4 regions of the Rhodococcus triatomae genome follow, and region 2 is predicted to be linked to each of the others. Evidence: riboswitches for the same ligand, from Rfam matches in the RefSeq annotation. Region 2 holds a riboswitch; each other region holds the start of a gene.
The links. A riboswitch is a leader RNA that binds a small molecule or an ion and turns the genes downstream of it on or off. The one in region 2 is predicted to bind S-adenosylmethionine.
Positions count from the first base shown of each region.

Region 1: another riboswitch for S-adenosylmethionine. It lies ahead of G4H71_RS07975 (aminotransferase class V-fold PLP-dependent enzyme); the one in region 2 lies ahead of G4H71_RS17390 (bifunctional o-acetylhomoserine/o-acetylserine sulfhydrylase).
Region 3: another riboswitch for S-adenosylmethionine. It lies ahead of G4H71_RS11300 (amino acid ABC transporter permease); the one in region 2 lies ahead of G4H71_RS17390 (bifunctional o-acetylhomoserine/o-acetylserine sulfhydrylase).
Region 4: another riboswitch for S-adenosylmethionine. It lies ahead of G4H71_RS14490 (LLM class flavin-dependent oxidoreductase); the one in region 2 lies ahead of G4H71_RS17390 (bifunctional o-acetylhomoserine/o-acetylserine sulfhydrylase).

Region 1 is NZ_CP048814.1:1,697,552-1,705,085, forward strand. It holds gene G4H71_RS07945 (alpha/beta fold hydrolase) at 1-389, shown strand, start outside; gene G4H71_RS07950 (TetR/AcrR family transcriptional regulator) at 459-1,094, opposite strand; gene G4H71_RS07955 (hypothetical protein) at 1,282-2,259, shown strand; gene G4H71_RS07960 (YbaK/EbsC family protein) at 2,264-2,737, shown strand; gene G4H71_RS07965 (flavin reductase family protein) at 2,782-3,282, shown strand; gene G4H71_RS07970 (LLM class oxidoreductase) at 3,321-3,962, opposite strand; gene G4H71_RS22875 (putative leader peptide) at 4,012-4,113, opposite strand; gene G4H71_RS07975 (aminotransferase class V-fold PLP-dependent enzyme) at 4,115-5,401, opposite strand; SAM riboswitch class IV at 5,475-5,588, opposite strand; gene G4H71_RS07980 (RNA polymerase sigma factor) at 5,639-6,895, opposite strand; gene G4H71_RS07985 (YciI family protein) at 6,900-7,534, opposite strand, start outside.
Region 2 is NZ_CP048814.1:3,644,200-3,651,733, forward strand. It holds gene G4H71_RS17360 (bifunctional methylenetetrahydrofolate dehydrogenase/methenyltetrahydrofolate cyclohydrolase) at 1-554, shown strand, start outside; gene G4H71_RS17365 (DUF3017 domain-containing protein) at 556-837, shown strand; gene G4H71_RS17370 (YhaZ family DNA alkylation repair protein) at 834-1,802, opposite strand; gene G4H71_RS17375 (hypothetical protein) at 1,991-2,284, opposite strand; gene G4H71_RS17380 (CGNR zinc finger domain-containing protein) at 2,313-2,927, shown strand; gene metX (homoserine O-acetyltransferase MetX) at 3,039-4,163, opposite strand; gene G4H71_RS17390 (bifunctional o-acetylhomoserine/o-acetylserine sulfhydrylase) at 4,160-5,461, opposite strand; SAM riboswitch class IV at 5,654-5,770, opposite strand; gene G4H71_RS17395 (NADP-dependent isocitrate dehydrogenase) at 6,063-7,286, shown strand; gene G4H71_RS17400 (DUF427 domain-containing protein) at 7,364-7,534, opposite strand, start outside.
Region 3 is NZ_CP048814.1:2,407,262-2,414,795, forward strand. It holds gene G4H71_RS11290 (ABC transporter substrate-binding protein) at 1-249, opposite strand, end outside; gene G4H71_RS11295 (amino acid ABC transporter ATP-binding protein) at 294-1,097, opposite strand; gene G4H71_RS11300 (amino acid ABC transporter permease) at 1,094-2,062, opposite strand; SAM riboswitch class I at 2,125-2,218, opposite strand; gene G4H71_RS11305 (hypothetical protein) at 2,357-3,073, opposite strand; gene G4H71_RS11310 (TetR/AcrR family transcriptional regulator) at 3,271-3,903, opposite strand; gene G4H71_RS11315 (ABC transporter ATP-binding protein) at 4,132-4,881, shown strand; gene G4H71_RS11320 (ABC transporter ATP-binding protein) at 4,878-5,609, shown strand; gene G4H71_RS11325 (branched-chain amino acid ABC transporter permease) at 5,685-6,563, shown strand; gene G4H71_RS11330 (branched-chain amino acid ABC transporter permease) at 6,565-7,534, shown strand, end outside.
Region 4 is NZ_CP048814.1:3,056,467-3,064,000, reverse strand. It holds gene G4H71_RS14495 (ABC transporter substrate-binding protein) at 1-16, opposite strand, end outside; gene G4H71_RS14490 (LLM class flavin-dependent oxidoreductase) at 159-1,211, opposite strand; SAM riboswitch class I at 1,275-1,389, opposite strand; gene G4H71_RS14485 (sulfite exporter TauE/SafE family protein) at 1,565-2,326, shown strand; partial or broken gene G4H71_RS14480 (HAD-IIA family hydrolase) at 2,394-2,498, shown strand; gene G4H71_RS14475 (hypothetical protein) at 2,641-3,006, shown strand; gene G4H71_RS14470 (hypothetical protein) at 3,003-3,431, shown strand; gene G4H71_RS14465 (hypothetical protein) at 3,554-3,694, shown strand; gene G4H71_RS14460 (HAD-IIA family hydrolase) at 3,812-4,585, shown strand; gene G4H71_RS14455 (TspO-related membrane protein) at 5,173-5,976, opposite strand; gene G4H71_RS14450 (TetR/AcrR family transcriptional regulator) at 6,028-6,705, opposite strand; gene G4H71_RS14445 (MFS transporter) at 6,815-7,534, shown strand, end outside.

The DNA.
Region 1 (7,534 bases), 1.9 Mb from region 2:
TGCACGACACCGAGTCGCTGGCGCACATGGAGTCGATCGACCGGTTCATGGGGTCGATGCCGGGATACCCCGCCAAGTTCTTCCAGCAGATGTGCGCGCAGCTGATCCTCGGAAATTCTCTGGCCGACGGCTATTTCGACCTGGACGGCCGGATCGTCGAACTGGCCGACATCAGGAACCGGGTGCTGCTGATCGCCGGCACCGAGGACGTCATCGCCCCGACCGCATCGGTCGAGGCCGGGCAGACGGCACTCACCGGTGCGAAGGAACTCCGCTACGACACGGTGCCGGGGAGCCACCTGGGTATCGTCGCCGGCGTCCGCTCCCGGGAGACCACGTGGGCACAGATCGACGGCTTCCTCGCGGAGGTTTCCGCAGTCCCGGCCTGAGTCACACCGCCGTCCCGGCGAAGGTCACACCGCCGTCCCGGCGTGAACGAGACCCGGCCCGAACGGCGGTCAGGCGAGGCCGGCGCGCGCCACGGCGCCGGCGAACAGCGCGGTGACGGCGGCCCCCATGGCGTTCCGATCCACTTCCTCCGGGTCCACCGAGTGTTCGAGGACCAGCCCGGAGATCAACGCCATCAGGGAGATCGCCGTGGTGCGGACGTCGAGGGCGTTCTCCACACCCCATTCGCGCGCGCGCTCGCCGATCAACTCGATCAGGCGTGTCCGCAGGTGCCGGCGCTCGCGCAGATAGGCCTGCGCGATCTGCGGTTCCCGCGCGGCGAGCAGCCCGAACTCGAGCACGAGCAGTGACCACCCGGGATCCTGCACCAGTGACGACGCGATCTGCTGCCCGCTGTGCCCCACGGCGTCGGCCGGGTCCATTCCACCGATCTCGGCGAGTACACGGCCGGCCAGTTCCAGGGATCGCTGGGCGAACAACTCCGCGAACAGATCCTGTTTGGACGCGAAGTTCGAGTAGACCGCGCCCTTGGTGAAGCCGGCGCGGCGGGCGACCTCGGAGAGCCGGGCCGCGCTGAATCCGCGCTCGGCGAACTCGTCGGCGGCCGCGTCGAGTAGACGCGCTCGTACCACGCCGCGACCCGGCCGCGGTGACGTCGCCCACTGTTCTTGACCATCCCGAGTCACGATACCTACGGTATTCAATACCTCGGGTATCGGCAATGCCTTGCCTCCCGAGATTCCGGAACAGACGATTCTCACGCGGAAGGACGGTGCGGTGACAGCAGCGGGCGAGCAGGAGACGGCGAACGAGCAGGAGGCACACCCGCACGAGCGGCACGACCCGGTGGCCAGATACGGGGTCCCCAAGGTCATGGCGGCCCTGCTGATCGGCGTGCTGGCACTGCAACTCGGATTCATCCTCAGCTACGTCGCCGCGTTCCACCAGCCGGTCCCCCGCGACATCGCCATCGCTGTCGTCGCCGGGGAGGGCGTGCCCGACGACGTGGTCGCCGAGGTCGCCGGGCAACTCGACGAGTTGGACGGGAACCCCCTCGACACCCGGGTACTACCGAGCACCGCCTCGGCCCGCGCACAGATGCACGCCCGCGAGATCCAGGGCGCATTCGTCGTCGGAGCGGACGGGCGCGACACCCTCGTGGTCGCGAGTGCGGGTGGCAGTTCCATCGCCGGGGCCCTCGAATCCGTGATCGCACAGGTGGAGGCGAGCCAGGGGCGTCAGTTCGACGTGCGCGACGAGATCCCGGTCGGCGTCCACGACAATCGTGGGCTGTCCGGCTTCTACCTGGCGATCGGGTGGGTGGTCGGCGGATACCTCCTCGCCGCGGCGATCGGCCTGTTCATCGGGGCGCCGACGTCGCTGGCACAGGCGGCGGCGCACACCGCGGCACTCCTGGTCTACTCGCTGGTCTCCGGTGCGCTGGGAGCACTCATCACCACGCATCTGCTCGGTACCTTCGCCGGACACTGGTTTCCGCTGTGGGTCCTCGGGTCCGGGGTCGTGTTCGCGACCTCCGTCTTCACTCTCGGACTTCGGGCGTCACTCGGCATCGCCGCGGTCCCGTTGGCCATCGCCGTGTTCGTGATCCTGGGGAATCCCAGCGCGGGAGGGGCGTTCGGCGCCAACGTGATCCCCGCCTTCTACGCCACCATCGGCCGGTGGATCACGCCCGGCGCCGGAACGGAGGGGGTGCGTTCGGTCGTGTACTTCGGCGGCACCGGGCTCGGGCAACCCGCTCTCGCACTGGCGATCTACTCGGCAGTAGGACTGTCGCTGCTGTTCGGATTCACGGCTCGGCGAGCGCGACGGCGGCGGCAGCTTCTACGCTGAGTACATGCCGACGCCACTGCACCGCAACGCGGCTCACGTCGCAGCCACGTTGATCGCCCGTGGACACCACGGCGTGATCGTCACCCGGTCCGAGTCCACTCACACCGCGGACGAGGCGGCGAGCTCACTCGGCGTACCAGTGGGTGCCATCACGAAGTCGCTGGTGTTCCTCCTCGACGACGACCCGGTCCTACTCCTCGTCTCGGGTGGACACCAGGTCGATCTCGAACGCACCGGAAAGCGTCTCGAGGGCACACTGACGCGGGCACCCGCAGACGTGGTGCGCGCAGTGACGGGCCAGCCGATCGGTGGGGTCGCCCCGGTGGGCCACCCCACCAATCTGCCGACGTATCTCGACAATGCCCTCGCCGGGTACCCGGAACTCTGGGCGGCGGCCGGTCACCCGCAGACCGTCTTCCGCACCAGTTTCCCCGAACTGTTGCGGATCACCGCCGGGCTCGCGATCGACGTCGACTGACGCACACCGGTCCCGGCAACTCCCCGCCTCTATAGTGGGGAATCATGACCAACGGGATCAGCGCCGAGGACTACCGGGCAGCACTCGGACGCCATCCGGCAGGAGTCACGATCGTGACCCTCGACGCCGGCGCAGGGCCGGTCGGATTCACCGCGACGTCGTTCGCCTCGGTGTCGCTGGACCCTCCATTGGTCACGTTCAACATCGCCGAGACGTCGTCGAGTATCGGGGCGCTGCGCGGGGCGCGCTCACTGGTCGTCCACCTTCTCGGTGAACACCAGCAACATCTCGCCCAGCGATTCTCCCGCAGCGCGGCCGAGCGATTCGCGGACGAATCACTGTGGGGGCGGCTGGACACCGGCGAGCCCGTGCTGCACGGCACCCCGAGCTGGCTGCGAGCGGAGGTGGACCAGCTGATCCCCGTGGGCGATCACACCCTCGTCGTCGGGCTGGTCACCCGCGTCCACTCCGACGACGAGGACGAGACCGCGTCTGCCCCGCTGCTCTATCACCGGGGTCGCTATCACAAACCGACGGAGCTCTGACCGAACAGATCCGGCCGGGCGGACCGGAACGCTCCGGCTCAGGACGCCAGTTCGCGTTCGCGCGGCGCCAGCCCGAAGCTACGCAACGCCTGATCGACGGCCTCCGATGTCGTGGTCAGGCCGCGGCTCTCCAGCCACGGCAAGGTGGTGTCGACGACCTGCTCGAGCACCCCGGGAAGGGTGAGCGGAAGCAGGGTGACGCCGTCCGCGACACCGGCTGCGGTGATGTCGGCGATCAGCCCGGCGAGACCGAGCGGAGTGCCGACGTACTGCAGCGAGACGGGGGTGCGCGGTGCGCCCCATTCGGAGTCCAACCGGGCCAGTTCCCTGCGGGCGCTGCGCGCGTCCGCCGCGATGAGGACCTCGAGATCGACGAGGACGGTGACGTCGTCGGGGTCCCGCCCGTCGTCGGCGAGTTCGGTGCGGATGCGGGCTCGTTCGATCTGAGCCTCACGCAGGTCGGCTGCCCGGATCCGCACGACGTGGCGCGGGTAGGCGGACAGGTCGAGACGTTCGCTCTCGGCGACGGGAACAGTGAGGTCGAGCCAGTAGTCCGGGCCGATCACCGGACGGGTGCCGACGGCCGATGCCGAGGCGGGATGGTGACCGGAGCCCGCCAGCTCCACTGCGACGTGCAACTGGCGGAGCGAGGTACGGGTACGGAGAGAGGTGTGCGACATGGGGATTCCTCGAGGAATGTGTAGGTGAACGACGCTGACGGAAAATCGGTCAGTTCGGACACATACCCGACGAGGTACGGCACAGATCCACGTGCCGACGGCACCACAGAGCGCGCTCCGCGCTCTCGGTCCGTGATGTCATGCGGCCCATGCTAGCGCGTTTCGCCGCCGGTGGGAGTGCCGCCGGTCACCCGCTCGGCACCGTCGTGCGCGCCGCCGCGGGTCGCCAGTTCGGCGAGGGCGTCGACCAGCCGCCGCACGTCCTCCGACCCGGTGCCCAGCCCCAGGCTGGCACGCACCGCGCCGCCCGGCAGGCCGAGCCGATTCAGGACGGGGTGCGCGCAGAACCTGCCGTCGCGGACTCCGATCCCGTGGTCGGCCAGGTAGGCGGCCACCTCGCGCGGCGCGACGCCGTCGACGGTGAAGGTGACGATCCCGACAGAGTCCTCGGCATCACTCCACAGCCGGAGCAGACGCACACCGTCGATGCAGCGCAATCCCTCGGTGAGCTGCGCGGTGAGTGCCGCCTCGTGCCGGGTGATCTCGTCGAACCCGATATCCGTGAGGGCCTCGCAGGCCGCCGCGAGTCCGGCCGCACCGAACAGGTTGGGCGTGCCCGCCTCGTGCCGGGCCGGCGACGCCGCCCACTCGGTGTGGTCCAGGGTCACGTCGCGGACGGCACCCCCGCCGGCGAGATACGGCGCCGCGGCATCGAGCCAGTCACGCCGACCCACCAGCACGCCGGCACCGAACGGTGCGTAGAGCTTGTGTCCGGAGAAGGCGAGGTAGTCGATCCCGCTCGCCGCCAGGTCGATCCGACGATGCGGAGCGAGTTGGGCAGCGTCCACCAGGATGCGGGCACCGCAGGCGTGGGCGATCTCGGCCAGCCGTGCCACCGGGAGGATCTCGCCGGTGACGTTGGAGGCGCCGGTCACCGCGAGCAGAGCGGCCGGGCGGGAGCAGAGTTCGCCGACCAGGGAGCGGATCGTCTCCTCGATCGTGTCGGAGGCGACCACCACCCGGGAGTTCTTCCACGGCAGCAGGTTCGCGTGGTGTTCGACGTCCAGGACGACGACGTCACCGGGCACGCACGCCGCCAGCAGGTTGAGCGAGTCGGTGGTGTTGCGGGTGAAGACGACGACGTCGTCGCCGGGGCCTCCCCCGGTGCGGGCACCGACGAACTCCGCGACCGCGACGCGGGCCTGCTCGTAGGCGTCGGTCGACACCTGCGACGCGTATCCGGCGCCGCGGTGCACGCTGGCGTAGGTGGGGACCAGTTCCCCGATCCGGGCGCCGACCTGCGCCAACACCGGGGCACTGGCCGCGTAGTCGAAGTTCGCGTAGCGGCACTGTGCGCCACTCGGGAGCGGCACACAGGTGCCCGAGACCTCGGCGAGCGGGGCGATGTCGGTGGTGCAGCGATCCAGTACAGCAGTCATGTCGAAATCCCTCGTGGTCAGGGACTCGTCGGGAACGGCAGCGCCCACGGAAATGGGACGTGGATCACCTCGGAGTCCGCGCTTGCCGGGCTCTGCTGAGCCGCAGCCAGGTCGTCACCCGGAGCACCCCACCGCGGAGGAGGGTTGCCGACCAGCGAGCCGGGGCTTGATGCTGGTACTCATGACCTGTGAGAGAGGTTGGCAGAAGTCCGGCGCGCTGTCAAACCCCCCGTCCGCTCACTCGCGGCTCACCTCGGCCAGGCGGCGTTCCAGGAATCGCCGCCGATTCTCGTTCACCGTTCCGGCGATCGCGTTCCGGTAGTGCACTCGCGACTCCTCGAGCCGTCCGGCGCGGCGCAACAGGTCCGCACGGACGGCGGACATCGCGTGCGCGGGTAGCGGTGAACGCGCCGACTCCAACCGGTCCACCTCCGCGACTCCCGCCTCAAACCCGTCCCGAAACCCCAGTGCCACAGCCCTGTTCAGTCGAACCACCGCCGAGTCGCCGTAGCCGAGGAGTGCGTCGTACGCGTCGACCAGCGCCGCCCAGTCGGTCGATTCCCACGACGGCGCGAGGGCGTGCACCGCGGCGATCCGGGCCTGCGCACCGTAGCGCCCGGCACCACGGCGCGACGCCGCTCGCAGACAGGCGATCGCGGCACCGATCTCGGCCCGGTCCCACCGGCTGCGGTCCTGCTCTTCCAACGGGACGACGTCACCGCGGACGTCCACCCGCTGACCGCGACGACTGTCCTGGAACTGTATGAGCGCGAGGAGCGCCCACGCCTCGGATTCGTCCGGCATCAACTCGCACAACAGTTTTCCGAGCCGGATCGCCTCGTCACACAGCTCGTCGCGCACGAGGACCGTTCCGGCGGTGGCGGCGTATCCCTCGGTGAACACGAGGTGGATACACGCCAGAACCTGCTCCGTCCGTTCCGGCAGCTGGTGATCGGGCGGCACCCGGAACGGTATCGACGCCTCGCGAATCTTGGCCTTGGCACGGCTGATCCGCTGCGCCACCGAACTTTCCGCGGACAGCAGGAGCCGGCCGATCTCCCCCGTCCCCAACCCGCACACCAGTCGCAGTGTCAGCGCCACCTGTGAGGCCGGGGACAGCGCAGGATGCGCGCAGGTGAACAGCAGGCGCAACTGGTCGTCGCGGACGGTCCATCCCGGCTCCGGTTCGGGGTCGGGGGCGGGCCACATCGTCATCGCTTCCCTCTCCCGGCCCGCCCTCCCCGATTCCCGGCGGAGGCGGTCGAGAGCGCGGTTGCGTGCCACTGTCGTGATCCACGCACCGGGCCGCTCCGGCACACCTGTCTCCGGCCACCGGCGGACCGCCTCGGCGAACGCCTCCTGCACGGCGTCCTCCGCCAGGGACAGATCGCCGCACATCCGGGTGACCGCACCCACCGACCGCCCGAACTCCTGCCGGAAGATCCGAGCCGGATCCGGGTCGCCGGAAGGCAGACGACTCCCGCCCGTGCCCATCGCCTCACCCGGTCTCGTCGACGATTCGGCGCAGTTCCACACAGCCCCGTTCGCCCAGCGGGATCCGAGAGGCGAGGGACACCGCCGTGTCGCGGTCCGGCGCCCGGAGCACGTACAGGCCGTTGGCCACCTCGACCGATTCGGTGTAGGGGCCGTCGCTGAGCAGCAGTTCCCCGTCCCGCACGCTCGCCGTGGTTGCCGCGCGTGGTGGGTACACCGCGCCGCCGCCTCGGATCGCGTCGCCGGCCCACTCCCCGAACTCGCGGTGTTCGGCTGCCCCGCGCTCCCACTCGGCGGTGCCCGGCGGGGTGGCGTCGGCCGCCGGTTCCCGGATCAGCGCCAGCCACAGCCCCGACGTGTCCGAGGCCGGCGACCACTCCGCCAACGGCCACACCTCGGTGTGCCCCGAGGCCGTGTCCGGGATGGCCCGGACCAGCTCCAGCACCGAATCGAGGTCGTCGGCCTCGAGGACGTAGAAGCCACCGATCACCTCGGCCAGTTCGGCGAACGGGCCGTCCGTCACCAGTCGCCCGTGCCCGTCGTTCCGGATCGTCACCGCCTCGGACGTCGGGTGCAGGGCGCCACCGCCGACGATCGCGGACTGCGACTGCTCCCAGAACGCCTCGTGCCGGGCCACCG
Region 2 (7,534 bases):
ACAGCGCTCTGGAACGGATCGACCCGTCCAAGGACGCGGACGGACTCCACCCGGTCAACCTCGGCCGACTGGTCCTCGGCACCCCGGCACCGCTGCCGTGTACCCCGCGCGGCATTCTGCACCTGCTACGCCGCTACGACGTCCCGATCGCGGGAGCGAACGTGGTGGTCGTGGGACGCGGGATCACCGTCGGCAGGTCGATCGGGCTGCTGTTCACTCGCAGGAGTGAGAACGCCACGGTCACCCTCTGCCATACCGGCACCCGGGACCTCGCCGCGGAGGTGCGGCGCGCGGACATCGTCGTCGCCGCCGCCGGCGTGCCGGGACTGATCACCCCGGAGATGGTCAAGCCGGGCGCAGCGGTCGTCGACGTCGGCGTCAGCCGCACCGAGGACGGACTGCGCGGCGATGTGGCACCCGGAGTCGACGAAGTGGCCGGCTGGCTGTCGCCGAACCCGGGAGGTGTCGGCCCGCTCACCCGCGCCTTCCTGCTCACCAACGTCGTCGAGCGCGCCGAGCGGATCGCCGCCGACCTCGCCTCGACACCCAGCTGACGTGACCGCCGGGGCGCTCGTGAAGAGGAACTTCGCGATCCTCGTCGTGCTCGCGGTCATCGTGGCAGCTCTCGTGCTGGTGGCAGCGGATCGCTGGCGGCGCGGAGCGCTCGTGTTCGGTGCCGCCGTACTGGTCGCTGCCGTACTGCGACTGGTGCTCTCGGAGGAGCAGGCGGGGCTGCTGGCGGTGCGGGGCAAGCCATTCGACGTGACCGCCCTCACCGCGGTCGGCGGCGCGATCGTGTGGTTGGCCATCTCGATCGATCCGCTGGGGACCGGCTAACGGTCCGGAGCGGGACGGCCATGCGATGGTTCGGCGACGTCGAAATGAGCCAGCCCGTGGGGTCTGCCGTTGATCTGCAGGCCGACACGGTGCGAGCCAGGGTGGTATCGCCGAGTCGTGAGGGGCGCGAAGCTGTGTCGGCGGAGTGCCGACCATTGCTCCCCCGGGGCCAGGACCCGTCGGCTCAGGGTGAACACCTTGACCGAATGGGTGCCGTCGGCGCGGCGGAAGTGAATGGCGTAGTCGACCGCGAAGGCTGCCGTCTGGGATCCGGCGTTGGCAACGGAATAGCGGAACTCGAGGTGTCCTCCGACCGTGACGCGGGAGTCGGTGAGTTCCGGGCCGACGACATGTGTCGGGGCGTCGGCGTCGTATCCGAGGAGACGGAGTGCCTCGGGGTCCCCCTTCTTGACAAGAGTGCGCAGGCCGCGGCGAAGAACCGAGGGGGTGAAGTCGTCGGGCTGGCGGGCCCACCCCGCGGCGATGTCGATCGTGAGGTCGCGATCGTGGTGGCTGACGTCGTTGAGATGATTCGCCACCGATCTGCGTACGTATTCGGAGTCGTCGAAGCGCAGAGCGTCGATGATCTTTCTGGTTCTCGCGGGGTTCGCGGTCAATTCGGGAACACGCACTGCCCACGGCAGGCGTGGTCGGGTCGACTCACTGGCGAGCCGACGGACATGTGGATCAGGGTTGCTCGTCCAGGATTCCGCGGTACGAAGTGTGAGGTCGAGGTCAGCCCGCAAGAACGGCCGAATCGCGGATTCGGCGGTAAGCCGCGGTGTCAGGGCGGCGAGCAGTTCGAGTGCGCGATCGGCTGACTCCGCTCCCCGGACAGCCACCGCTTCGTTCACCGGGAAAGTCATCCATCCGGTGAAGTCGTTCTGGTCCAGTGCCGCGCGCAGCACAGTGGCGAAAGTGGGGAACTCGGAAGGTAGGTCCGTGAGGATCGCGTCGCGTGTCATCGTGACACGCTCCGAGAACCGCAGACCGCCGAGGCGGGAGGCGCATCCGAGTAGCGTGCGGGTCGGCCCGCCGCCTGCTCGGCGCAGACATGTGCTCAGAGCGAAGACTGATCGTGCATTCAACAACTCGTCTGCGGTGGGCACGCCCCCAGCCTCCTTCGGCGTCCGGATTCCTCGGTGGTCGGCGACTATGCGGTGTGCAGGACCGCGCCGTGCCGCATCTCGTGTACGTGGCCGATCTGGCGGAAGAAGCCCTGTGTTCGTTCGTGCCGGGGCATTTCCTCGGCTGCGCGCGCGGCAGCCTCGGGTGAGGACCAGATGAGGAAGTCCATCAGGGACCCGTCGTCGGTGCGGGCCAGGTGCGCGCCGAGGAAATCACTGCCGTACCGCTCTCGGAGAACCTCGATGAGAGATTCCCGCCCTGCGAGGAGGAGATCCGGGTCGGAGGCGTCGAAACGGACGTACTCGATCGTTGGGGGCATCGCGTGCACTCCTTCTATTATCACGGGTTTGTCCATCAAAACCGTGAGCGAGACAGTATCATGGTTTCGTTCGGCTGAAACCGTTAGTGTGAGTGTGGTGATTCGCGACTTGGAGGAGATGCCGTGGATCGGTGAGAACTGTGCACTCGATCTCGCGAACACGATCGTTCGCAACGCCGGAACTCGTCCCGACGTGGACTTCTTCACCGATGCCCGACTTCTGCACCGATGGCGTTCGGTTGTCGACCGTCGCATCGCCGACGTACCGACGGATCAGCTTGTCGAGTGGAGGTCTCTCGTCCGGGAGTCGCTTGTCGTAGTTGGCGAGTCGGGTAACGTACCGGCGCGGGTGAGGATTCGCCTCAACGCTCTCGCGGAGGGTGCTCCCGTGGTTCTGAAAATGGACGAGGGTGGCGTGGTCCGTCACGTCGATCGCGCGGACTGCCCGCCCGATGCGGTAGTGGCACGCGAGACGCTGCGGCTCATCGGCTCGACGAACGAGTTCGCGGTGCGACTGTGTGACGCGCCCAGTTGTGGGATGTTCTTTGTTCCGCGTCGCCGGAACCAGGAGTGGTGCACGACCCGATGCGGTGCCCGGGTCCGATCCAGTCGCCGATACGAGGCGAGTTCGCGCCTCGAATAGGCCGGTGGTCGCAAGGGCCGGTTCAGCCGAGGGCCGGGAGCCTGATCGAAGGGCGCTGATCGCGGGAGCGGGGCGTTCGCCGGACGCGGCAACAGCGGGCTCGCCCCGGCGCTAACGTCCCGCGCGCGCGAGTGTCATGGTCTCGCCCAGCAACTCGGCCATCGCCTCGGCCTCGGTGAGGAAGCCGTCGTGGCCGTCCCGGGACTCGAGCACGCGAAGGTCGCCGCTCGTCGGGATCAGTTCGGCGAGCTCCTCCTGCAACCTCAGGGGATACAGCCGATCCGAATCGACGCCCGCGACGATGACGGGCGCGGTGATCCGCGCCAGCGCGGCGGCGATCCCACCGCGACCACGGCCGACGTCGTGTCGGTTCATCGCCTCGCTCAACAGGACGTACGTCCCCGGGTCGAAACGGCTCACGAGCTTGTCGGCCTGGTATTCGAGGTAACTCTGCACGGAGTAGCGACCGCCGTCCCAGGGATCCTCGCCGTCCTGGGCGGAATTCGCGAACCTGCTGTCCAGTTCGTGCTCGGTGCGATACGTCAGGTGCGCGATCCGGCGTGCGATGCCGAGCCCGACGCGGGGCGCGCGGTCGGTGCCGTAGTAGTCGCCACCCTGCCAGTCCGGGTCCCCGGTGATCGCCGCGATCTGGGTGGTCTGGGTGCCGATCTGGTCCGCGGTGGCCCGGGCGCCGACGGCCACCACGAGCGCGGCCGAGACCCGGTCGGGGTGGGTGACGGCCCACTCGAGCGCGCGCATGCCGCCCATCGAGCCGCCGACCACCGCCGCGAGCCGGTCGATCCCGAGGAGATCGACGAGGATGCGCTCGGCCGTGACCTGGTCGCGGATCGACGTGTACGGGAATCGGCTGCCGTAGGGACGGCCGTCCGGTGCGAGCGAGCCGGGGCCGGTGGATCCGCGGCAGCCGCCGAGGACGTTGACGGCCACGACGCACCACTCGTCGGTGTCGACCGGCGCGCCGGGGCCGATCATGCCCTCCCACCATCCGGGGGAGGGGTGGACGTCGTCGGCGGGTCCGACGACGTGGGAGTCGCCGGTCAGCGCGTGCTCGACCAGCACCACGTTGTCGCGGGTGGGGGAGAGCTCGCCCCAGCGCTGGACCGCGAGCGACACGGACTCGACGGTGGATCCGCTCTCGAGTTCGACCGGGCCGATGTCGACGGTGCTCAGCCGGCCGTCGGGAAGCAGCAGCTCGTGCACCGATGTCGCCGTCAAGATCCGACCGCCGTCAGTCCGGAACGCAGATCGGCGAGGATGTCGTCGATGCCCTCGATCCCGACCGCCAGGCGCACCAGGCCGGGGGTGACGCCTGCTGCGAGTTGCTCCTGCGCGGACAGTTGCGAATGTGTCGTGGATGCCGGGTGGATGACGAGCGAACGCACGTCCCCGATGTTGGCGACGTGGCTGTGCAGCGTCAAGGCGTCGACGAATCGCTTGCCTGCCTCCAGCCCGCCGGCGAGTTCGAACGCGACGATCGCGCCGGTGCCCTTCGGGGCGAGCTCGAGTGCGCGTGCGTGCCACGGTGACGACTCGAGCCCGGCGTAGCTCACCGAGGTGACCTGGGCCTGCCCTTCGAGGAACTCCGCGACGGCCTGAGCGTTGGCGATGTGACGCTCCATGCGGAGGCTGAGGGTCTCGATGCCCTGGCTGATGAGGAACGCGTTGAACGGTGAGACCGCGGAGCCGAGATCGCGCAGCAACTGGACGCGGGCCTTGAGCGCGAACGCGGGAGGCCCGAGCTCGGCGAAGACCACTCCGTGATAGCTCGGGTCCGGGTGGGTGAAGCCGGGGAATCGGTCCCGGCCTTCCTCGTCCCGGACCGTCCAGTCGAAGGTGCCGCCGTCGACGATCACCCCGGCGATCGCGGTGCCGTGTCCGCCGAGGTACTTGGTCGCCGAATGGACCACGATGTCCGCACCGAGCTCGAGCGGACGGATCAGGTACGGCGTGGGAACGGTGTTGTCCACGACGAGCGGCAGCCCGTGCGCGTGCGCGACCTCCGCGATCCCGGGGACGTCGAGTACGTCGTTCATCGGGTTCGAGACGGTTTCGCCGTAGAACGCCTTGGTGTTCGGTCGGACGGCCGCGCGCCACTGGTCGAGATCGTCGGGATCGTCGACGAACGAGACCTCGATGCCGAGCTTCGGCAGCGTGTAGTGGAAGAGGTTGTAGGTGCCCCCGTAGAGCCGCGGACTCGAGACGACGTGGTCGCCGGATCCGGCGATGTTGAGGATCGCGAAGGTCTCCGCTGCCTGTCCGGACGCGAGCAACAGTGCCGCGACTCCGCCTTCGAGGGCGGCGATGCGTTGTTCGACCGCGTCCTGGGTGGGGTTCATGATGCGGGTGTAGATGTTGCCCGGCTCCGCCAGCCCGAACAGCGCCGCCGCGTGATCGGTGTTGTCGAACGTGTACGAGGTGGTCTGGTAGATCGGCAGCGCCCGGGCCTTGGTGGTGGCGTCGGAGGTCTGTCCGGCGTGGATCTGCTTGGTCTCGAACGACCAGTTCTCGGTCATGGTGAATGCTCCGGGGTGGGTGCGCGTCGTGCGGCTGCCTGCAGTGGTCTGGACTGGCGACTACCTACGACAGTGGCAATTCGTCCACGGCGAGCAATGCGGTGTCGACAGACGATGCGGTATCGACAGGCGATGCGGTGCCGACAGGCAATTCGGGGCCGACGGGCAACTCATGGCTGACACCTCCACGTGGATCCGCGCTTGTCTCCCGACCCTGTGATCGGGGAACCAGGTCATCACCCGGGGCACCCCACCGCGGTGGAGGGTTGCCGGCCAGCCAGCCGGGGCTCGATGCTGACGCTCATGACCTCCGTCGATCTTAACCGCTGTCGACCGAGCGCCCGAACCGGCACCGAACACGCCTTCCATCTGCGGAAAGTTACCCATTGGTAGTAACCTGTTCCATGCCCCGCCGGTTGAAGTTTCCGGACATAGCAGTACGCTTGTCTTGTTTGGGACCGGTCTCGCCGAGGTCGACCCCGACCGGCTAGCTTTGATAATCGAATCGTTCGCGGACTCACCCACAAAGTGCGTTCGTGGTCGTGCAACCAGGGAAACTTCCTACAGCGACCCAGGAAACTCAGGAGGACGCGAAGCACCCATGTCCAAAATCAAGGTTGAGGGCACCGTCGTAGAACTCGACGGCGACGAGATGACACGCATTATCTGGCAGTTCATCAAAGACAAGCTCATCCATCCGTATCTGGATGTGAATCTCGACTACTACGACCTCGGCATCGAGTACCGCGACGCCACCGACGACCAGGTGACGGTCGACGCCGCGAACGCCATCAAGCAGCACGGTGTGGGTGTCAAGTGCGCGACCATCACCCCCGACGAGGCCCGGGTGGAGGAGTTCGGCCTCAAGAAGATGTGGCGGTCCCCGAACGGCACCATCCGCAACATCCTCGGCGGCACGATCTTCCGTGCGCCGATCATCATCTCCAACGTCCCGCGCCTGGTTCCCGGCTGGACCAAGCCGATCATCATCGGCCGTCACGCATTCGGCGACCAGTACCGCGCCACCGACTTCAAGGTCCCCGGACCGGGCACGGTGACCATCACGTACACCCCCGCGGACGGCAGCGAGCCGATCGAGCACGAATTGGTGAACTTCCCCGAGGCGGGTGGCGTCGTCCAGGGGCAGTACAACTTCACCAAGTCCATCGAGGACTTCGCTCGCGCGTCGCTCAACTACGGCCTGCAGCAGAACTACCCGGTCTACCTGTCGACGAAGAACACGATCCTCAAGGCGTACGACGGTGCGTTCAAGGACATCTTCCAGCACATCTACGAGACCGAGTTCAAGGCCGAGTTCGATGCTGCGGGGCTCACCTACGAGCACCGCCTCATCGACGACATGGTCGCCTCTGCGCTCAAGTGGGAGGGTGGCTACGTCTGGGCCTGCAAGAACTACGACGGCGACGTCCAGTCGGACACCGTCGCCCAGGGCTTCGGTTCGCTGGGTCTGATGACATCGGTGCTGCTGACTCCGGACGGCAAGACCTGCGAGGCGGAGGCCGCACACGGCACCGTCACTCGCCACTTCCGTCAGCACCAGCAGGGCAAGCCGACGTCGACCAACCCGATCGCGTCGATCTTCGCCTGGACCCGTGGCCTCGACCACCGCGGCAAGCTCGACAACACCCCCGAGGTGCGCGGGTTCGCCCAGGATCTCGAGGACGTCGTCATCCGGACCGTCGAGGGCGGGCAGATGACGAAGGATCTCGCGATGCTCGTCGGCGGCGACCAGGGCTACCTCACCACCGAGGAGTTCCTGGGAGCACTCGACGTCAATCTGCAGAAGGCGCTCTCGAACCGATAGCGCACCACGGACGGGCGGTTCCCGGCGCGGCGATGCCGCTGCCCGCGGAGCCGCCCGTTCGCCGTGTCCGACGACGTCTACCGACGTTCGAGACGCACGTCCAGTTTCTCCTGGTAGAACGCCACGAGCCCGGTGATCGCCCGCGACTCGTCGAACGGGGTGGGATAGCTCCAGGCGACGTCGCGCAGCACCCCGCGGCCGACGTGGGCGTCGAAGTAGGTGGCCTCGCCCTTGTACGGGCACCAGGT
Region 3 (7,534 bases), 1.2 Mb from region 2:
GTCGCGGATGGCCTGCGGCACCTTGGCCGCGATCTCGGGGACCTCGTCCGTCGTGATCCGATCCTGGTCCGCGGTGAGGTTGTATCCTTCGGCAGCCGTATCGGAAGCAGCCGAACCGGCCTCTGCGTCGGAGCCGCACGCGGCCACGGCCAGGAGCGCGGTGGTGGAGAGCGCGGCGATCAGTGCCCTGGCGTGTCGGGGCGGTGACGTCGGCCGGCGGAACGTGATGGGGCGGTGCAGTAGGGACATCGTGACCTTCTCGTGGTGGGGTGTGGGCGGGGTGATCGACCAGGTCACAGGACGCTGGCCAGGAAGGCGCGGGTACGTGCGTGTTGCGGATCGTCGAGCACGTCTTCGGCAGTCCCGCGTTCGACGATCACGCCGTGATCCATGAAGATCACCGTGTCGGCGACCTCGCGGGCGAACCCGATCTCGTGGGTGACGATCACGAGCGTCGTGCCGTCCTCGGCGAGCCCCCGGATCACGGCGAGGACTTCGCCCACGAGTTCCGGGTCGAGTGCCGACGTCGGTTCGTCGAACAGGATCACCGTGGGCCGTAGGGCGAGAGCCCGCGCGATGGCGACTCGTTGCTGCTGTCCGCCGGAGAGCTGGCGTGGATAGTCGTGTGCCTTGTCGGCAACGCCGACTCGCTCGAGGAGGGCGATCGCCTCGCGCTCGACATGGTCGCGCGGCCGACGCTGTGCGGATACGGGTGCCTCGACGACATTCTCGAGAACGGTCAGGTGTGGAAAGAGATTGAAGTTCTGGAAGACGAACCCGATCCGTGACCGTTGGCGGAGGATCTCCGTCTCGCGCAGTTCGTGGAGCTTGTTGCCTCGCCTGCGGTACCCGATCAGGTCGCCGCCCACGCGGATCGTGCCCCGGTCCACCTTCTCGAGGTGGTTGAGCGTGCGCAGGAGAGTGGATTTCCCCGATCCCGAGGGCCCGAGAATGACCGTGACCTCTCCGGTTCCCACCTGGAGGTCGACGCCGTCGAGAACCTTCAGGGAACCGAAGGACTTGTGTACCCCGCGCACGTCGACAGCGAGCGCCGGGGCGGCGGCAGTGGAAGGGGCGGTGCTCTTCTCGTCCGTCATCGCGTGCCACCTCCCCGCGGGAGGGCGGGGCCGCGCTCGGCGATCTCGGCGAACCGTGCCCGGATCTTCTGTAGCGGGGTCATCGGGAGAGCCCGCGCCGAGCCCCGGGCGTAGTGGCGCTCGACGTAGTACTGGACGACGGAGAGTGCGGTGGTGAGGATGATGTACCAGACGGTCGCCACCATGAGGAGGGGGACGACGCGCCCGTTTCGTCCGAAGATCACCTGGACCTGATAGAACAACTCGGCGATGGCCATCGTGGACACGATCGACGTGCCCTTGAACAGGCTGATCACTTCGTTGGCTGCGTTCGGGAGGATGGACCGCATCGCCTGGGGAAGCACGATTTTCAGGAACTGCCTGCGGCGCGGAATGCCGAGTGCCTTGGCTGCTTCCACCTGCCCGGGATCGACGGAGATGATCCCGCCGCGAATGATCTCCGCGGAGTAGGCGGCCTGATGCAGGGCGAGACCGATCACTGCGGCGGTGAACCCGGAGATCACTCCGCCCACCTCGAACTCGAAGAATGCCGGTCCGAAAGGTATACCTACCGAGAGTGTTTGGTACAGGTAGGCGATGTTGAACCAGAACAGCAACTGGACGATCAGCGGGATCGATCGGAAGGCCCAGATGTAGAGCCAGGAAATCGTCTGCAGGACAATGCTGCTCGACAGGCGCCCGAGGGCGACGAGCACGCCGAGACCGAATCCGAGAAGCGTTCCCCACACCGTGAGCTTGACCGTCATCCACAGTGCGCGCAGCACGGAATCGGCGGTGAAGTACTCCGCGAACGTGGGCCAGTCCCATCCCGGGTTGGTGGCGAGACCGTGGACGAACTGCGCCCCGAGCACCAGGACCAGCGCGCTGAGCGCCCAGCGCCAGGGGTGCCGGGTCCGGGCGACGACGAGGTCCGCGTCGCCTCGAGTGACACCGTGATCCGCGCGGGTCTCGGTCGGGGCGCTCATGTCGGAACACCAGAGTGGGCAGGCATCGATCCAGGCCTTTCGGGGTCAGACGATCGCGAGTCGTTCCATCGGTCCCGGCGGTAGCACCCGCACCCGAGAACGGGAGGGTTGCTGCGGCGTCGACGAGCCAGGTCTCTCGGCCGCTCTGGATGGCGTTCCGAACGCTAGACCAGCATCGGGTGGCACGTCGACAATTTGAATCAGCCTGGTGTCCAAACCGAAGCCGCACGTCGCATGCGAAACGACCCCGACCCGGTGGGGGTCGAGGTCGTTTCGGTTGGGGTGGAGCGGGTGTCAGCTCCCGTTTCTGATCACCTGGGTGATGATGTCGGCGATGAATCCACTCGGGTCGTTGATGATCGACGATCCGGACGACCCGTTGGCGATGGGTCCGGACGAGCCGAATCCGGCGCCCTCGACACTGCCGACGACGGCCTCGCCGGCATTCTTGCCGCGAATCGTCGTGCAGACTCCGATCGGATTCCAGGTCTGTTCGCCCCAGAGATCCGGTGTCATGGCGGCGCCGCTGTCGTGCACGGTGCCGACCTGTGCGTTGGCCGGAACCCGGTAGGTGATCTCGAAGACCGCCCGGTTGCTGCCATTGATGAGCCAGCCCAGCCCGGAGCTCACCGACGCCTTGCGGGTGTCCACGTTCACCGCCGGTGTGACGGCGGATCCGTTGACCGTGGCGGATTCGACGACGAATCCGGGCGGCGAATAGTCGGCGATTCCGCGCAGCAGCGGTGGGACACCCCTGGCCGTGGACACCGTCGTCCGGTAGGTGACGGTGCCGCCCGGCGCGACCGTGCCGTCGCCGAGGACCTCCTTGGTCAGCTGGATCCCGACCAGTCCTGCCGCCCCGTTCTGTACCCGGGTGGCGGAGGTTCCGCACGCCGTGTCGGCGGCGGCGACACCGCTTCCGACGGCGAGACCGCCGGTGAGAAGGGCCGCGACGGACAACGCCGCGGCACCCCGGCGGAGGGGTGAGAGGGCGCGTTGAGCTGAGGACATGAACGACTCCGTTCGATGAGCGAGATCACCCCCGGCCCCGCGCCGGAAGTGAGGTGTGTCACATCACAGAGTATTTATACGGACACTTGTTCAACTGCACAAGTCCTGGCTCCGCAAGGTGTGCCTGCTGCGGGTTGCCGGTCTCCTGCCTGGGGAAATGCAGGGGGTCTTCGCGTGGAGGTACGGAAGGGGCCGGCTCAGTAGCCGGGTACGCGGAGAATCCGGAGCACCAGATCGGCGTTGATGTTGCCGAGTTCGTCGGGAGTGAACTCGCCGTCCGGCCGATACCAGCGGCAGATGTCGGCACACAGCGACATGATCGCCAGGCCTGCGACTCGCGGATCGTCCACCAGGAAGTCGCCACGATCGATTCCCGCCTGCAACTCGCGCAGTGTCACGAGGCGGATCTGCCGTCGGATCTCCGATACCGCCTCGCGGTGCTCGGGGGTGAGATGCCGGCGTTCGTACTGCGCGATCCGGGCCCGCTGGTACTTCGTGGCGTGTACCTTGCTGAACTCCCTGACCAGCGCCCGGATCCGATCGACCGGCTCGGTGTGGGCCTCGACCGCGTCCGTGACGATCGCGAGTGAGCGTTCGGTGGATCGAAGGATGAGCCGGAACAGCAACTCTTCCTTCGATGGGAAGTGCACGTAGAGCGCCGCCGGACTCATGCCCGCGCGGGTGGAGATGTCGCGGGTACGGGTGGCCTCGTATCCCACATCGGAGAACAGGTCGGTGGCCGCCCGCAGTAGCCGGTCCTCGGAGCTCGCCTCCTCGGAGGTCTCCGGTGCCGATCCCGTGGAGGTGGTGTCGGCAGGTGTTGCTCCCATCGTGATCCTCTCCCCGCGTACGTAGGTCGCCGCACCGCCGCCGATGCACCTCGCACACTACCTGCGGTGTCGATTCGTGATTGACATCACAACCTACGTCGAGCACACTAAGCAAGCGCTCACCCACCTGAGGCGAGTGTCAACTCTCTGTATGCGGAGCGTGTCCCGAGACGAGGAGTGACCCCATGTCCGAACCCGAACCGGACTCGAGCGAATCGGTTTTTCGCGTTGTCTTCGATCACCGTGGCCTTCGGCGGCATCGTCGCCCTGTCCGACGTCAGCGTGTCCGTACGGCCCGGCGAGGTCCTGGGCGTGATCGGTCCGAACGGCGCGGGCAAGACCACCCTGTTCAACGTCGCGTGCGGATTCGTGACCCCGAAATCCGGGACGGTCACCCGGTTCGGACGGGCGATTCCCCGGCACCGCCCGCACGGGCTGGCCGCGCTGGGAATGGGGCGCACACTGCAGGGGCTCGGACTCTTCGATCGGATGACCGTGCTGGACAACGTGATGATCGGTGCGGACCGCCTCGCCAGGGCCGGGTTCTTCACCGGCCTCCTCGGCCTGCCCGCCGGTGCGGCGGACGACCGCGCGGTGCGTGAACGGGCGATGGAGGTGCTCACCGAGCTGCGGGTGGACGCCTACGCGGACCGACTGCCTCCGAGCCTGCCCTACGCGGTGCGCAAGCGCGTCGCCCTCGCGCGGGCGCTGGTGGGCCGCCCCAGCCTGTTGCTGCTGGACGAGCCTGCGTCCGGACTGTCGGGTGACGAGATGGACGAGCTCGGTGAGCTCATCCGCGGTCTCACCGAGTCGATGTCGGTGATGCTGGTCGAGCACCACATGGATCTCGTGATGAGTGTGTGCGACCGCCTCGTCGTACTCGATTTCGGCAAGGTGATCGCTTCCGGGGCACCGGACGACGTACGCGAGGATCCGGCCGTGCTGGCCGCCTACCTCGGAAACGAGGTGACCGCATGACCGCCACCACTGGTACCCGGGCCGCTCTCGAGATCGAAGGGCTGACGGTGCGGTACGGGCCGATCACCGCTCTCGGTGACGTCCGGATGAGTGTTCCCGAGGGAGCTGTCACGGCGATTCTCGGGGCCAACGGGGCCGGAAAGACCACCCTGCTGCGCACGATCTCCGGTCTGCTGACACCGGTTGCCGGCAGTATCCGGATGGGGGGACGCGAACTGGTCGGTGTCCCTGCCGAGCGGATGTCGAGGCGGGGGATGTCGCACGTCCCCGAGGGACGCGGCGTCATCGCCGAGATGACCGTCGAGGAGAATCTCCGACTGGGCGCGCTGGGGCGCTACCCGGCGGCACCGCCGGTGAGTCTCGACGACGTGTACACTATGTTCCCCTCTCTGGATCAGCGTCGAAAGGCCGAGGCGCACACACTGTCCGGTGGAGAACGGCAGATGCTGGTGATCGGGCGGGCCCTGATGGCGACGCCGTCGCTACTCCTTCTCGACGAACCGTCGTTGGGTCTGGCGCCGCTGATCGTCGAGCAGATCTTCGATGCCCTGCGCCGCCTCGTCGAGAGCCGCGGTCTGACCGTCGTCCTCGTCGAACAGAACGCCCGAAGCGCATTGTCGATCGCCGAGCACGCGGTGGTGCTCGAACTCGGGAAGGTGGCGCTCCAGGGCACCGGATCCGAACTCGTCGACGACGAACAACTCCGCCACGCCTACCTCGGATTCTGACGACTCCCTCGAGTTCGAGCCGTCACGAATATCTCGGAACCACAGCGAATTCGGACACCGAAAGGACGAATCTCGGTGCAACAACTACTCACCATTCTCATCAACGGCGTGACGTCGGGGATGATCTACGCGGCGTTCGCGCTCGCGCTCGTACTGATCTGGCGATCGACGCGGATAGTCAACTTCGCTCAGGCGCCGATGGCGATGGTCACCACCTACATCGCGCTCGTGGTCATCGACGCCGGATACTCGTACTGGGTCGGCTTCGGTGCCGCGCTGGTGTGCGGCTTCGTGCTCGGCGCGGCCGTCGAGCGCCTGGTCGTCCGGTACGTCGACAACTCCCGGCCGATGAACCCGGTGATCCTCACCCTCGGCCTGTTCATCATCCTCCACGCGCTGGCGGCCCTCGTCTTCGGGAACCAGTTCCGGTCCTTCCCTGCACCGTTCGGGCTGACCGGGCAACAGATCGGAGGAATGGACGTCGCGATCACCGGCTTCGACCTCTTCAAGATCGTTGCGGTACTGGTGGTCCTGGGGCTGCTCGTGCTCCTGTTCCGCTTCACGGATCTGGGACTGAAGATGAGGGCGAGCGCTTTCCAGCCCGAGGTGGCCAGGCTCCTGGGCGTCCGGGTGGGTCGCATGCTCACGCTCGGATGGGCCCTCGCCGCGGTCGTCGGATCCGTCGCCGGCCTCCTCATCGCAGGCGGGTCGCTCGTGCACCCCGGTTACATGGACTCCATCGTCGTGTTCGGTTTCGTCGCTGCGGTTCTCGGAGGGCTGGAAAGCCCGGGAGGTGCCGTCGTCGGGGGACTCGTGATGGGACTCGGGCTCAGCGCGGTGAGCGGCTACCTCGGGCAGAGCCTGGTGGCCTTCGCGGCCCTGGTGATCCTGATCCTGGTGTTGCTGCTCCGGCCCAGCGGACTGTTTGCACAGACGGCGGCGAGGAAGGTCTGACATGAGTACGAGATCCGATACGGTTGCCGGCTCCGACCCGAGACCGGCGGAGAATCCGGAGCCGGCCGGCGGTGTCCCCGTGCCGAAGCCGGGCCGTTGGGCGACGGCCGTCTCCACACCGATCCGCAGGCACCTGCTGCTCGCTGCGGCCGCACTGGTGGTGATCGCCCTCGTCCTGGAGAACACCAGCACGTTCCGGCAGAGTCAATTGACCTCCGTCGCCTATCTGGCCATCGCGGCGGCCGGCCTCACCGTGCTCACCGGCCTCAGTGGTCAGCTTTCGCTCGGGCACGGCGCATTCATGGCGGTCGGCGCCTACACCGCGGCTCTTCTGCTGCGGGGCAACGATTCCGCGTGGTCACTCCCATTCGCGGTCCTCGTCGCCGTACTGGTCAGCAGCCTCGTCGGTGTGGTGGTCGGCATGGCTGCGGCCCGGCTGCACGGCCCCTATCTGGCCGGCGCGACGCTCGCCCTCGCGGTGGCCGTCCCCGGCCTGGCGCTGTACTTCTCGGACCAACTGGGCGGCGAGCAGGGCATGATCGTCCCGTCTCCCAGCGTCCCGCCGGTGATCGATGACGTGATGTACTTCCTCACCGGTAACGACCTGGGCTCCACCAAGTACCTCGCGTACTGGAGCTGGGCGGTGCTGCTCGTGGTGTTCGTCCTGCTCGCGAACCTGTCGGCCGGCCGGATCGGCCGGCGTTGGCGAGCGGTGCGCGACGACGAGGTGGCCGCCGAGATCGCGGGTATCGACCTCGGCCGCGCCCGCATCCTGGCCTTCGTGATCAGCGCCGCGTGTGCCGGCGCCGGTGGTGCACTCATGGCGATGGCGTCCAGGATCGTCGCGCCGAGCGGGTTCACCCTGACGCTGTCGCTGACATTGTTGTCGGCGATCGTGATCGGAGGTCTGGGCACGTTGTCCGGTGCGCTGATCGGAGCTGCACTGCTCACCTACATACCTCCGGTGGTGA
Region 4 (7,534 bases), 590 kb from region 2:
AGGACGTGTGGGACACAGGGATCTCCGTGATCTCGATGGGAAGGATCGGGAAGGGGGAACGGTGCGGCGAGACGCGGGTCAGCGTCGACAGATCGACGCAGACAGCCGGCCCAGGTCGACGTGCCTGCGCGCCCAGGCTCCGGTGAAGCCCTCGCTCGTCATCGGCCGACCGCCCCGAGTGGCCGGCTCGGCAGGTCCCGGCGCAGCACCGGAGCCACACTCGACTGGAAGAGCTCGAGGCCGCGGCGATGCTCCTTGTCGGGCAGACCGTTGCGCTCGGCGGAGAGATGGATCACCTCGTGACCGAACTGCTCGTGGTAGCGGTGCACCTTGTCGATCACCTGTTCCGGACTCCCGATCAGAGCCGAACTGCGCTCGACGAAGTCCTCGACCGTCTCGAACACGACGGGCAGTCCGTGCCCGCGGGCGAAGTCGAGTTGGGCAGCGTGGATCGGCCGCCACGCGTCGATCGCGTCCTGCGAGTTCTCGGTCACGTGGAAGCCCGCGGTACCGGCTCCCACGAGGGCGTCGACCGGGTCGTGGCCGTAGTGGACCCACCGCTCCCGGTAGTACCGGACGAGTTCCGCGTACGGCTCGATCGGATTCGTGACGTTGGCGGAGAACAGCGGGTCCCCGTACCGAGCGGCGAGGTCCACGGACTCGCGGCTGGTCGCGCTGCCGTGCCAGATCCGCAGCCGCGGTTGCAACGGCCTCGGAAGAGTCACCGCGTGCTCGAGCGGGGGACGGAAACGTCCCGTCCAGGTGACGTCCTCGCTCTCCCACAGCCGCCGCAGCAACTCGTACCCCTCGCGATTGCGCTCCCACTGGTCGTCCGGGGTGACGTGGAACAACTCGGCCTGCGCGGTGCCGTTTCCCTTGCCGATGATCAGCTGCAGCCGACCACCGGACAGGTTGTCGAGCGTCGAGTAGTCCTCGAACGCCCGCACCGGATCCAGCAGGCTCAACGTGGTGACCGCGGTCCAGAGCGCCAGGGTCTCGGTGCGTGCCGCGATGTTCGAGAGCACGACCGGCGGCGACGACGACAGGAACGGATGCTCGTGCCGCTCACCCACCGCGAACCCGTCGTATCCCAGTTCCTCGGCGAGCACGGCGGCATCGACCACCTCGCGCAGCCTCTCGGAGGTGGACTGCTTCTCGCCCGTCACCGGATCCGGCCTGTGCACGATCAGGCTCATCAGCAGGAACTTCACGAATACACCCCCGACACGGCGGGGCGGGCGCACGAACACGCACGAGAGTTCACAACGATTTCCTTCCCATCGATCCCGGCGGTAGCACCCGCACCCGAATCCCCGCGGCGAATGCGCGAAGTCCGGAGGGTTGCTGCGACGTCAACGAGCCAGGTCTCTCGGTCGCTCTGGATGGCAACCCGAACTCTAGGCCCGGCCGGCCAGGTCGTCAACTCGTCAAACACTCACTCCCGCAATGATTTAGCCGATAGAATCTGGGTGAATTCAAACCGTGACGACGGGCCGCGAATGGTGTTCGATGGGCCTCTCACCCGTCCGTCACCTACTCGGGACGGGCCGGTAACGTCGCTGTGATGACTTGGTGGGAATCGCTGGTGATCGTGCTCGCCGGCCTCGGCGCCGGGGCGATCAATGCCCTCGTCGGCAGCGGCACCCTCATCACGTTTCCCACCCTGGTCGCGTTCGGGGTGCCGCCGGTGACCGCGACCATGTCGAACGCCGTCGGGCTCGTGACCGGCGGGATATCCGCAACCTGGGGGTACCGGCGCGAGCTCGCCGGTCAGGGCTCGCGACTGAAGTGGCAGATCCCGGCATCGCTGCTCGGTGCACTCGGCGGCGCGTGGCTGCTGCTGCACCTGCCGGAGACGGTCTTCGCGCGCGTCGTGCCCGCACTACTCGTCGTCGCTCTCGTCCTGGTGGTGTTGCAGCCGCGGATTCAGCGTTGGGTCGGTGCCCGCGAGGATCTGCCGCTGTCCCGGACGCGGCTGCTGCTCCTCACCGTGGGCACCTTCGCCGTCGGTGTCTACGGCGGCTATTTCACCGCGGCCCAGGGCATCCTGCTCATGGGCGTGATGGGTGCGATCCTGCCCGAGTCCGTGCAGCGGATGAACGCCGCGAAGAATCTGCTCGCGCTCGTCGTCAACATCGTGGCCGCGGCGGCCTACATCGTCGTCGCGGGCGACCGGATCAACTGGCAGGCGGCCGGGCTCATCGCCGTCGGATCGGTGGTCGGCGGGGTCCTCGGCGCCCGCTACGGGCGGCGACTGTCCCCCGCGGCACTGCGAGCGACGATCGTGGTCGTCGGCCTCGTCGGGTTGTGGCGACTACTGGCCTGACCGGTCACACTGCCAGCGCCCTGGCAGGGTGACGGACGACGAGGAACGCCCCGGCTGGACCTACCTCATGGACATGGACGGAGTCCTGGTCCACGAGGACAAGCTCGTGCCCGGCGCCGACTCCCTCGTCGCCGAGCTGCGCGAGAACGGGACGCCGTTCATGGTGATCACCATTGAGGAATAACTTCTCAGCTGGCAAACCACCCGGAGATCGAGGTCAGGATGATTTCCCAGAAGTTCCACACGTTCACGGCTAACCCTTTCGACCTGGTGAACGATACGCTCTGTGATGCCCGTCACACAGGAGAAGCGCGATGCCACTCGACTCCCGGGTTCGCTGGTTTCAAACGATCGGTGATCGCCCCGAAGAAGATTTCGGATGCGATCTCGAAGGCGTCGACCAACAGCAGGCGAAAGACTATATCCGCCAGACTTGCAACTACGTCCGGGCCGACTTTCCGTCTGTCGACGTGAACCTGCGGATCTTTCGGAAGTTCGACCAGAAGGTCACCAGCCTCGAAGTCGAAGCCGCCCTCTCCGATGGAACCGTCATCGTCCACCGGTGGGTCATCGAGCGGGCGTGCCACGTCGAAGGGTGCCCCGAGGTGTCCGTCGCTACCGAGAAGAAGGCCCGGGTCTGCGACACCCACCGCACACCGAAGAAGGAGAAGGCCACATGAGGAAGAACAGCGCCTGGCTGGGGATCGTCGCCGGAGCGCTCGGACTGGGTCTGATCCTGGCGCTGACGATCGGGTGCAGCAGCAGCGATGCCGGATCCGGACCACCGACAGCGGCCTACACGGGAGAGGTGGTCCCGCCGCACGATCCGTACAGCACTGCCGGCGTGTGGAAGGTGCCCGAAGACATCAAGCCGGGGCGATACGCGGTCACCGAGGGATTCGGGGCGATCACTCTGGCGTGGGTGGGGATCTGCCCCGACCGCTACTGCGACGCCGGCTCTACAAGCTTCCCGCCTGCGCTTCGCGACACCGGGTTCGCCTACGCGCCGTCCGGTGGGGGTACGGCCTACATCGTGGTACCCGACGATCCCACAGTACTCGCCGTCAGGAACATGGGCGTGATCCTGACACCAGTGGAGGAATGATGACCACAGCCAAGCAAGACCCGCCGGGTGTCGCCCTGATCGAGCTGGACCGGTGCCGCCGAGGTGTCGCCCGCTGGAGCGCCTGGGATCGCACGTTCTGATTCGGCAGACGAGTCGCGCTGATGCTGTTCCTGTCCGGGCTCGGACTGTCCGTGGCGCCCCAGGTGTTCGGGCTGAGCCTGATCGGCACCGCGGCACAGTTGATGGGGATTGGTGTGCTCATGGGGTTCGTCAGCTGTCCCCGAACGCGCTGCGTGCCGTGATCGTCGGGTTGTGGCGACTGCTGGCCTGACCGGTCACACCGCCAGCGCCCGGCGGGGTCTGCGGCGCATACTGGCAGGGTGACGGACGACGAGGAACGCCCCGGCTGGACCTACCTCATGGACATGGACGGAGTTCTGGTCCACGAGGACAAGCTCGTGCCCGGCGCCGACTCCTTCGTCGCCGAGCTGCGCGAGAACGGGACGCCGTTCATGGTGCTCACGAACAATTCGATTCGTACGCCACGGGATCTTCGCGCCCGGCTGCTGCAATCCGGTCTCGACATCCCGGAGTCCTCGATCTGGACGTCGGCGCTGGCCACCGCCAAGTTCCTCGGCGACCAGCGCCCGGGCGGCACCGCGTACGTCGTCGGCGAATCGGGGCTCACGACCGCGCTGCACGATGCCGGGTACGTCCTCACCGACAACCACCCCGATTATGTCGTGCTCGGCGAAACCCGCACCTACTCGTTCGAGGCGATCACCAAGGCGATCCGCCTGGTCGAGGGTGGCGCCCGGTTCATCGCCACCAACCCCGATCCGACGGGGCCGTCGCGGGACGGGGTGCTGCCGGCGACCGGATCGGTGGCCGCCCTGATCACGAAGGCGACCGGCCGCGACCCCTACTACGTCGGCAAGCCGAACGCCCTGATGATGCGTTCCGCGTTGCGCGCCATCGGTGCGCATTCCGAGCACACACTGATGATCGGGGACCGGATGGACACCGACGTCGTCTGTGGGCTCGAATCCGGCATGCGCACCATCCTCGTCCTCACCGGTATCTCGAGTACCGCATCGGTCGAGTGGTTCCCCTACCGGCCGACCGCCGTCATCGGATCGGTCGCCGATCTGGTGGGCCGCACCGACGACCCGTTCGGCCCGCCAGGGGACTGACCCGCTCGGTGGCATCTTCGCCCACGGCTCCGTATCGGTGGGTACTGGATAGTGGATCTCCACAACATTCATCGAGGCGTATTCGTCGACACCACAACTCGTCCTCGGCGAACGCGCATTTCACAGGCCCGCAAGGCATCCCGTACCTTGTTCACCAACCTACGGTGCAGTAACCTTACTAAGTAGTAACTTAGTATCCGGCGACGCCACATGCGCGGAAGGAGACCACGATGCCGATACCGCTCCGCAGGGTTCACGAAATCCGAGATCTCCTCGACGCTGCGGGAGACGAATGGCGAAGCAGGGCAGCGAAACTCCCGGAGATCCGGACGGTCAGCGAGCCCGGACTCACACCTGAGATCGCGTGGCTCGACGACAGGGTCAGCCACGCGACCGGAGATCAGCATTCACTTCTCTACCGCGACTACCTCAGCGGCCGTTGGTATTCCACCGGTTCGGTGGATTCGGATCCGCCCACGCCCGGACAAGCATCAGGGGCACTGCCGAGGTGGTCACGGCGCAGCGGGCCTACCGCCCCCGACCAGAGTTCACCGCACTCGAGGTGACCGAGCTACGGAGCTGCGTGGTCACGCCGCCCGGCCGCGCTCCAGCACTCGCACGCTGACGGCAGCGAGCAACGCAACGGCCGCCACCACCGCGCTCGTCACCGCGACCGCGGTCGACGGCGCCGTCGCCTCGTCGCTGCGGGCCACGGCGATCCATACGAGCCCCCAGGCAATCGCCACTGCCGGCGCGAGCCGTCCGTGGCCGGCGGTGGCCAGCACGACGGAGACGACGCCCACGACGACGAGCACCACGATCGCCCACGTCGTCGCTCCCAGCCCGAACGGATCGATGCCCTCGGACGCGAGTGCGGCGGCGATGTTCGCCACCACCGCCACGCACACCCACCCGAGGTACAGGAACATCGTGCCGTCGGCGACCACGGCCTCCACCGTCGACGCCGGCGGATTCGACACGAACGATCGGAAGATGACGACGAGGGTCGCCAGGAGCGCGAGGATGACCAGCACACTGACCCACAGCAGGTCGAACTGGATCGACAGTATCCAGGCGGCATTGAGGATCATCGCGAGCGCGATCCACCAGCCGGCCCGCCGCTGGCGTTCGTTCGCCCGCTGGGCGGGGAGCGCCTGCCAGATCGCGTAGGCGACGAATCCGACGTAGACGACGCTCCAGATCGAGAATGCCGGACTCGCGGGCGCGACGGCCGTCGCGCCCGGGGCGAGAGCCCCTCCCGCCGCCTCGGCGACGGGCGTGCCGACCACCACGCCGGAGCCGACGAAGGAGCCGACGATCGCAAGGACCGTTGCACCGACGACCGCGACGATCCGGGCAGTGTCGGAAGAGGCCGCGGAGTGCGTGTCCATGACCCGACGCTAACGGATGTCCAGCCGCCCAGGGACCGTATCGGTCGTCGGTCAGTGCCTCCGCCGGCTTCGCACACTCGCCTTCTTGGCCTCGTGGACTTCGCTCATGGTCAGGGCCGGCTCGGGGAGCGGCAGCCGTCCGCCGGCGTCCGCGCGGAGCCCGTCGAGCAGCAACGCGAGGTATCGGCGCCACGAGCCCGGAACGACGGGCTGGACGAATTCCGAGATCGCTCCCACCATGAAGAGCAGGCTGAAGAAGTCGCTCGGCACCGCGTCCGCCCGGAGCACACCCGCCACCTGTGCGCGCCGGAACAACTCCTCCACCGCGGGCTCGATCCGCGAACGGTGGCAGGCGACCTGCTCGCAGCCGTCGTCCAGGCCGTTCATCACGTCGACGAGACCCTGGTTCGCCGACATCGAGCCGCAGGCGAAGTCGAAGAATCCGACCAGCGCCTCCCACGGGTCGTCGAGAGTGAGGGCGTGGTCCGCCTGCTCGGCGATCTTCTCGAAATGCCGCTGGAACACCCCGTCGATCAGCTCTTCCTTGTTCGCGAATCGGCGGTAGACGGTCCCCACGCCCACTCCGGCGCGCCGCGCGACGTCGTCCAGGGTGACTTCGATCCCGCGTTCGGCGAACAACTCACGTGCCGCGTCGATGATCAGCAAACGGTTTCGCGCAGCGTCGGCGCGCAGTGGCCGGGGTGCCGTGACGTCTCTCACCGTGCTCACTCCTCCACCCTACCCGACAAGCGGAGGTGACACCTCCATTTACGTGCTAGCCTCGGTGACTAACCGGAGACGCCATCTCCGCATATCCGTTGCGAGGAAGAAAAGACACATGACAGATATCCATGAGCAGGAACGGTCGAGCCTTCCCGACCTCCCTCCACACACCGACGGCAACCACGCCAAGAGGTGGCTCGTCCTCGCAGTTCTGGGAATCGCCCAGTTGATGGTCGTGCTCGATGCCACGATCGTGAACATCGCACTGCCCGCGGCGCAGCGCTCACTCGAGTTCGGCGACGCCGACCGGCAGTGGATCATCACCGCCTACGCGCTCGCCTTCGGCAGCCTGCTCCTGCTCGGCGGGCGCCTCGGCGATCTGTTCGGCCGCCGCAAGGTCTTCATCGTCGGCCTGGTCGGGTTCGCCGTCGCCTCCGCGGTCGGTGGCGCGGCCGTCAACTTCGAAATGCTCGTCGCCGCGCGGGCGGGTCAGGGCGTGTTCGGGGCGCTTCTCGCGCCCGCGGCACTGTCGCTGCTTTCCGTGACGTTCACCGATCCGGCCGAACGGGCCAAGGCATTCGGAATCTTCGGTGCCATCGCGGGAGCGGGCGGCGCGCTCGGGCTCCTCCTGGGTGGCGCGCTCACCGAGTGGGTCGACTGGCGGTGGACTCTCTTCGTCAATCTGATCTTCGCCGCGGTCGCCCTCGCCGGCGCAGTGGCGCTGCTCTCACCCCAGCGCAGCGAGCACCGGCCCAAGCTCGACATTCCGGGTACGGTCACCGTCTCGATCAGCCTGTTCAGCATCGTCTTCGGCTTCTCCAAGGCCGAATCGAAC